Linked DNA regions of Marichromatium purpuratum 984. The protein of the gene in region 2 binds, or shares a complex with, the protein of the main gene of each other region. Links are inferred from orthologs where the notes say so. Each region holds a gene or a part of one and is shown on either strand. Other genes may lie near its edges.

Region 1 (3,481 bases), 3.1 Mb from region 2 along the record:
CGCGAATTGTCCGTATTTTACGGGATGATGTCCAGCTGGTTCGGCGAATTCACGCCCCGTCAGCGGGCGCTCGCGGGGTCGTCAGCGAGTCGGGCGGCGAGTTGTTCGAATTGTGCCTGATCGAGCACCCCGGTGTGGCTGAAGATGCGCCGGCCACGGGCGTCGAAGGCGACGGTGAAGGGCAGTCCCTCGACGCGGTTGCCGAGGCGCCGGGCGAGGTCGATGGCCTCGAGATCGGCGAGCAGCACGGTGAGATCGAGCGGGTGTTCGGCGAGGAAGGCGCGGGTCGTCTCCGGGCGGTCGACGGCGATCGCCACCACCGCCAATCCGGTGGTGGCATGGGCGCTGGCGAAGCGCTCGAGTCGCGGTAGCTCTTCGGCGCAGTCTGGGCACCAGACTGCCCAGAAGTTGAGGACCAGCGGGCGGCCGGCCCAAGCGTTGCTGGTGTGTTCGCGCCCACCGAGATCGGACAGGCGGAAGTCCGGCAGCTGGTCGAGCGTGCCGCCGCGCAGCCCGACGTGATGGTCACGGTCGGCGCCCTGGTCGAGCCAGCGCTGACCGAGGACCGCCGCGCCGATGCTGATGCCGCCGGCCAGTGCGGTGACCAGCACCACCTTGACCGGGTTCACGGCGCGGCCCGGCGCAGGTGATCGGCGAAGGCCTCGGCGGGGGTGAAGCCGACCAGGCGGAAGCCGGTGCGCTCGGCGCCGTCGGTGCCGAAGAACAGCACCGCCGGCGGTCCGGGGATGCCGAAGCGTCCCTGCATCAGCGCCTGATCGGCGGCGTCGTTGGCGGTGACATCAGCTTGCAGCAGCACGAAGCGGTCGAGTTCGGCGATCACCGCGGGGTCGCTGAAGGTGTAGCGCTCCATCTCCTTGCAGGCGACGCACCAGTCGGCATAGAAGTCGAGCATCACCGGGCGGCCCTGGGCGCTGGCGGCGGCCAGTTCGCGGTCGAGGTCGGCGACCGTCTTGACCCGGGTGAACGCGGCATGGGCCGCCTCGCCGCCGCCGATGCCGAGACCGCGCAGCGGCTGCAGGGTGTCCTTGCCGCCGGCGGCGGCGCCGATCAGCATCAGGCTGCCATAGACCAGCAGCGCCACCCCGAGTCCCTTCCACAGCTTGCGCCAGCCGCCGCTCTCGTGATCGAGCGGGCTGAGCGCGCCGAGATAGACCGCCGAGCAGATCAGCAACAGGCCCCACAGCAACATCGCCACCGCCGCCGGGATCACCCGTTCGATCAGGCTGATGGCGACGGCGAGCAGGGCGACGCCGAACACCGCCTTGACCGCCTCCATCCAGGCCCCGGCGCGGGGCAGCAGCTTGCCCGCCGAGGTGCCGATGACGATCAGCGGCGCGCCCATGCCGAGGCTCAGCGCGAACAGCGCCACGCCGCCGAGCAGCGCGTCGCCGGTCTGGCTGATGTAGATGAGCGCGCCGAACAGTGGCGGGGCGACGCAGGGACCGACGATCAGCGCAGAGAGCAGGCCCATGATCGCCACCCCGGCGAGGGTGCCGCCCTGTTGGCGGTTGCTGAGTGCGGCCAGGCGCGATTGCAGCGCGGCGGGTAGCTGGAGGTCGTAGAAGCCGAACATCGACAGCGCCAGGGCGATGAACACCAGGGCGAAGGCGCCGAGGATCCAAGGGTCCTGGAAGGCGGCCTGGAGGTTGGCGCCGAACAGCCCGGCGAGCACCCCGGCGACGGTGTAGGTCAGCGCCATCGCCAGCACGTAGACCAGCGACAGCACGAAGGCACGGCGGGTGGTGATGCCGGCACCCTGTCCGGCGATGATGCCGGACAGGATCGGGATCATCGGGAACACGCAGGGGGTGAAGGCGAGCAGCAGACCGAGCCCGAAGAACAGCGCCATGCTGGTCCACAGGCTGGCGTTGGCCAGGGTCGAGGCCAGTCGGTCCTGCTCGGAGACCGGCGCCGCGCTCGGCGCGGGCGTGGCCGGCGGCGGCGCGACGGCGAGGGGTGCGACGCTGCCGCCGGCGGGGAGGGCGAGCGCCACCGCGCGGGTCTGCGGCGGGTAGCAGATGCCGCGCTCGGCGCAGCCCTGGTAGCCGACCACCAGGGTGGTGTCGAGCGCCTCGGTGGTGGCGCGGCGCAGGCTCAGGTCGAGGGTGAGACGGTCGTGATAGACGGCGACGTCGCCGATGCTGCCGTCGGGCAGCACCGAGTCGTGCTTGATCTCGCCCGGCGGCAGCGCCGGCTGCTCGAGCGCGAGCCGGGCGTCGTCGAGCGCGACCTCGACCAGATCGCGATAGAGATAGGTGCCGGGGGCGATCTCCCAGTGCAGTCGCACCCGTTCGGGGCCGAGCACCTCGACCTGGAGGTCGAAGGCCTGGTCGACGGTGAGGATCTCGTCGTCGTCGAGGCCGAGGGCGCGGCTGATGCCGGCGCCGGCATCGAGGCCGGGCAGCGGGATCGCCGGGGCCGGCGCGGCGGTCGGCGGCGCAGGCAGGCGTACCTGGACGCGTTGGCGATGCGGCGGGTAGCAGAGCCCGGCGTCGGCACAGCCCTGTGAGGTGGTCTCCAGGGTGAGCACCTCGGGGGCCGCAGCGGTGCGCGTCACGGGCAGGGTGATCTCGACCGTGTCGCGATAGATGCCGACCTCGCCGAAGAACTCGTCCTGCTTGATCTCGGGCTCGGGCAGTACCGGCTCACCGAGGGTGATGCCGGCGGTGTCGGTGGTGAAGGCGAACTTGGCAGCGTAGAGATAGTAGCCCTCGGCGATCTGCCAGCGCACCTTCAGGGTGTCGGCGTCGATGGCCTCGGCGCTGGGCTGGAAGGCCTGATCCGGGAGCAGGAAGTCGTTGCGGGCCTGGGCGGCGAGTCCCGGGAGCAGCAGCGCGAGCAGCAGGAGCAGGGGCAGCAGACGTGACAGGGGGCCGAAGCGGGACATCAGGGGTGTGCTCCTGTGGCGGTGTCGATCCAGTTCAAGTAATCAGCGAGTCCCTCGGTGATGGGGACGGCGATCGCCTCCGGGGTCTCGTAGGGGTGGAGTTCGGCGAGTCGGTCGATGAGCGCCCGGCTGCGCGTGGCGCTGGTCTTGATCAGCAGCAGGACCTCGCTGTCACGGGCGATCTCGCCCGCCCAGCGATAGATCGAGGTCAGGCCGGGGACCAGGTTGACGCAGGCGGCCAGCTCCTCCTCGACCAGCTGTTCGGCGAGCCGGGTCGCCTGGGTGACATCGGGGCAGGTGCACAGCAACAGATGGTGGCGGGGGGCCGGGTGCATGCTCTGGGTCTCCTTGCGGGTATGGCCTGATCCTTCTTGGTGCGCCGCGTCCGCCGATGGTTCACGCCGGGGTGTTGCGGCATCCTGAGCGGCGCCGGCGCGTGCTGTCAATATGGCTTCCAGTCGCCAGTCGCCAGTCGCCAGCGGTCAGGGTACTGAACCGCTAAGACGCGAAGGGAACGAAGGGAGAAGAGAGAAAGGGAGCCGGCCTTCAGTCCTTGGCCTCTTCCTTCGCTGC
Region 2 (3,954 bases):
ATGCGCGAATAGACGATGCGACCCGTGTCCTCGTCCTCGAACTTCTCCAGACAGCACTTGCCACAGCCGTCGCAGAGCGCGTCCCATTGCTCGGCGTCCATCAGCTCGAGCGGGGTGGTCTCCCAGAAGGGGGCGGCAATCTGGTTCATGCGGGGTCCTCGGTCGCCCGATCGGGCGCGAAAAGCGCTTCATCTTGCCGTAAAGCCGAGGGTCTCGCCAGGGGGATGATTGAACCGCAAAGACACAAAGGAGCAGAGTGCTAACAGCGTCCTGTCGCCTGTGGATGCATTCAGCTTGCTCGGCGATCCCCGGCGAGCGGTGTTGCTTGCGGGTGGGCGAGTCTGGGGGACCACTGGAGGTGGTCATCCCGTCAGCGCTTTGCGCGCTTTGGGTCTTTGCGGTTCAGACCGTCCCTGGTTGCTGAAGGTCGACCGCCGGGCGCCTGGGCTATAATCGCCGGTCCGGTCGCTGGGCCGGTGGCCGGGTCGAGGAGGAGGGAAACATGGCGAAGGCGCTGATCCAGGCCCCGTTCGGGCCGATCGCCGTCGACTGGCGCGGGGGTGCGTTGGCCGGAATCGATCTCGTGGCGCAGGGCGAGGAGAATTGCGCCGCGCCGTTGGCCGTCAAGCGCGGGTTGCTGCGCCACGAAGGCTGGGAGGAGGACTGATGGCCGAGGACGGGATCCTGATCGAGCGCTTCGTCGAGTCGCTGTGGCTCGAGCGCGGCGCGAGCCGCAACACCCAGAGCGCCTATCGCTCCGATCTGCGCGCCTTCGCCGCCTGGCTCGCCGCCGAGCGCGAGCGCGGGTTGGCCGCGGCCGCGCGTCAGGACCTGCTCGACTATCTGGCGCTGCTCGCCGAGCAGGGGCGCAAGCCGCGCTCGAGCGCCCGGCTGGTCTCCTCGCTGCGTCAGTTCTATCGCTATCTGCTGCGCCGCGAGGTGATCGCTGACGACCCCAGCGCGCGCATCGAGACCCCGCGCCTGGGTCGCCCCTTGCCCAAGAGTCTGAGCGAGGCCGAGGTCGAGTATCTGCTGCGCGCGCCCGATACCACCGACCCGCGCGGTCATCGCGACCGCACCATGCTCGAGGTGCTCTATGCCAGCGGGTTGCGGGTGACCGAGCTGGTCACCCTGATGCCTGCCCAGATCAGCCTCACCCAGGGGGTGGTGCGGGTGCAGGGCAAGGGCGGGCGCGAGCGTCTGGTGCCGCTCGGCGACGAGGCCACCCACTGGGTGCGCGAATACGTCAAGGGGCCGCGCCTGGAGCTGCTCGGCGGGCGTTGCAGCGACTATCTGTTCCCCACCAGTCGCAGCGAGCACATGAGCCGTCAGGCATTCTGGATGCTGATCAAGCGCTATGCCATTGAGGCCGGGGTGCTCAAGCCGCTCTCGCCCCACACCCTGCGTCACGCTTTCGCCACCCATCTGCTCAATCACGGCGCCGATCTGCGCGTGGTGCAGATGCTGCTCGGGCACAGCGACCTTTCAACCACCCAGATCTATACCCACGTTGCCCGTGAACGGCTCAAGCGGATGCATGCCGTGCATCATCCGCGCGGCTGAGCCGGTCGGGCCATATCCCTGTTCGAGGTTCTTCATGCCATCGTTTGACATCGTTTCCGAGTTCGATCTACAAGAGGTGCGCAACGCGGTCGATCAGGCCAATCGCGAGATCGGTACCCGCTTCGACTTCAAGGGCGTCACCGCCAGCTTCGAACTCGCCGAGGACAAGATCCAGCTCGTCGCCGAGCAGGAGTTCCAGCTCCAGCAGATGCTCGACATCCTGCGCCAGAAGCTGGTCAAGCGTAAGATCGATCTCGCCGCGCTGGAGCCGGGCGAGGCGGTGCAGACGCTCAATGCCGCGCGCCAGGAGATCGTCCTCAAGCAGGGCGTCGACAGCGACACCGCCAAGCGCATGGTCAAGGCGATCAAGACGAGCAAGCTCAAGGTGCAGGCCCAGATCCAGGGCGAGCAGGTGCGGGTCACCGGCAAGAAGCGCGACGACCTGCAGGCGGTGATCACGCTACTGCGTGAGTCCGACTGGGGGCTGCCGCTGCAATTCGAAAACTTCAGAGACTAGGAAGCCCCATGCTGAGAATCAGATCCCTCGCCCTGGCCGCCACCCTCGGCTGCCTCGCCACCGCCGTCCACGCCGGTCCCGAGCAGCAGATTCGCGCCGCGCTCGAGGCGGTGTCCCCGGACATCGAGATCCGTGACATCCGCCCGGCCCCGATCGATGGCCTCTACGAGGTGCTCGTCGGCAGCGAGCTGATGTACATGACCGCCGACGGTCGTTATTTCATCGATGGGCGCATCGTCGACCTCAAGACCCGCACCGATCTCACCGAGCCGCGTCTGGCCGAGGCCCGTAAGGGGTTGATCGACGCCCTTGGCGAGGAGTCGATGGTGAGCTTCGGTCCCGCCGACGCCGCGCACACGGTGACGGTGTTCACCGACATCGAATGTGGCTACTGCCGCAAGCTGCACAGCCAGATCGACGACTATGTCGCCAACGGCATCCGCGTGCGCTATCTGTTCTTCCCCCGCGCCGGCGAGGGCAGCGAGGCCTATCGCGAGGCCGTCTCGGTGTGGTGCGCCGGTGATGCCGAGGCGCGTCGCGAGGCGATGACCGAGGCCAAGCAGGGCAAGTCGATCGAGATGCGCAAGTGCGACAACCCGGTGGCCGAGCACATGGCGCTGGGGCGTGAGCTGGGGCTGCGCGGCACCCCGGCGATCGTCACCGAGGACGGCACCCTGATCCCGGGCTATGTCGATCCCAAGCGCCTCGCGGTCGAACTCGACCAGATGGCCGGCTCCTGAGCGCGGCGACGGCGAGTGGCCCCGTGATGTGGTCGCATCAGCTCGAGTACGCCTGGCAGACCGACTGCGGTCGGGTGCGCGCGCACAATGAGGACGCCGTCGGCGTCCATCCCGCGCTCGGCCTGATCGTGGTCGCCGACGGGGTCGGTGGCGCGAGCGCCGGCGAGGTGGCCAGCCGCACCGCGGTCGAGACCATCGCCGAGCGCTTCCGTCGCCACCCCTCGCCACGCCACGACGCCGAGCGTACCCGGCTGTTCGTCGAGGCGGCGATCGAGGAGGCCAACATCGCCATCTGGCGCCATGCCAACACCAATCCGGGGTGCGCCGGGATGGGGACCACGGTGGTGCTCGGCGTGCTCGGTCCCGGCTGGATGGTGGCCGCCCATGTCGGCGACTCGCGTCTCTACCGGCTGCGCGACGGCGTACTCGAACAGCTCTCGCGCGATCACAGCCTGCTCCAGGAGGTGCTCGACCAAGGGCTCTACGACTCGCGCGAGGAGGCGATGGCGAGCGGCATCGGCGAGAACATCCTCACCCGTGCGCTGGGTTCGCTGCCGAGCCCCGGAGTGAGTTCGTCGATCTGCACCCTGGCACCCGGAGATCTCTATCTGTTCTGCAGCGACGGGCTGAGCGGCATGCTCGGCGAGGCGCAGCTGCGCGAGGCGCTGCGCGCGGCCGACCCCGCGTCCCTGGGACGGACCGCCGAGGACCTGATCACCGCGGCCAACGCCGCGGGCGGCAAGGACAACATCACCCTGGCGTTGCTCGGTGTCGGCCCCCGGCTGGTGCCGGAGACCGATCCGCTCGGCTGAGCGGCGTGCCGGCTCAGTTGGTCGTCAGCAGTGCCCGCAGTCGGTAGAGCGCGTCGAGCGCCTCGCGCGGGCTGAGCGCGTCGGGGTCGAGTGCCTCGAGCGCCTCGTGCAGCGGGTCCGGTGCCGGCGGTTCGGGCGTGGGTGCGGCCGCCGGCTCGGCGGCGAACAGCGACAGCTGCACCGTCTCGCGCTCGGCGTGGGCGCGGGCGTTGTGCTCCAGCTCCTGCAGCCGCGTGCGGGCCCGCGCGATCACCGGCTGCGGCACCCCGGCGAGCGCAGCCACCGCCAGTCCGTAGCTCTGGTTCGCCGGTCCCTCGCGCAG

Evidence for each region. The genes of interacting proteins can lie anywhere in the genome.
Region 1: the proteins of MARPU_RS14560 (region 2) and dsbD are in contact, whole or in part, in a crystal structure (PDB 1JZD), measured with the Escherichia coli proteins. The link is inferred for Marichromatium purpuratum 984 from one-to-one orthologs.

Annotation. Positions count from the first base shown.
Region 1 is NZ_CP007031.1:251,040-254,520, forward strand. The notes cover bases 268-3,296. They hold dsbD (protein-disulfide reductase DsbD), read right to left. Parts: upstream 2,909-3,296; coding sequence 626-2,908; downstream 268-625. Other genes in these bases: MARPU_RS01100 (TlpA family protein disulfide reductase), read right to left, coding at 268-629; cutA (divalent-cation tolerance protein CutA), read right to left, coding at 2,908-3,243. Outside these bases: more of MARPU_RS01100, read right to left, coding at 60-267. UniProt on the Escherichia coli protein: Required to facilitate the formation of correct disulfide bonds in some periplasmic proteins and for the assembly of the periplasmic c-type cytochromes.
Region 2 is NZ_CP007031.1:3,355,558-3,359,511, reverse strand. The notes cover bases 1,018-3,954. They hold MARPU_RS14560 (DsbC family protein), read left to right. Parts: upstream 1,018-2,088; coding sequence 2,089-2,820; downstream 2,821-3,954. Other genes in these bases: mutS (DNA mismatch repair protein MutS), read right to left, coding at 3,646-3,954; MARPU_RS14555 (PP2C family protein-serine/threonine phosphatase), read left to right, coding at 2,847-3,632; MARPU_RS14565 (YajQ family cyclic di-GMP-binding protein), read left to right, coding at 1,598-2,080; xerD (site-specific tyrosine recombinase XerD), read left to right, coding at 1,018-1,563. Outside these bases: MARPU_RS14575 (YcgN family cysteine cluster protein), read right to left, coding at 1-149; MARPU_RS17760 (hypothetical protein), read left to right, coding at 503-667; more of xerD, read left to right, coding at 667-1,017. UniProt on the Escherichia coli protein: Acts as a disulfide isomerase, interacting with incorrectly folded proteins to correct non-native disulfide bonds.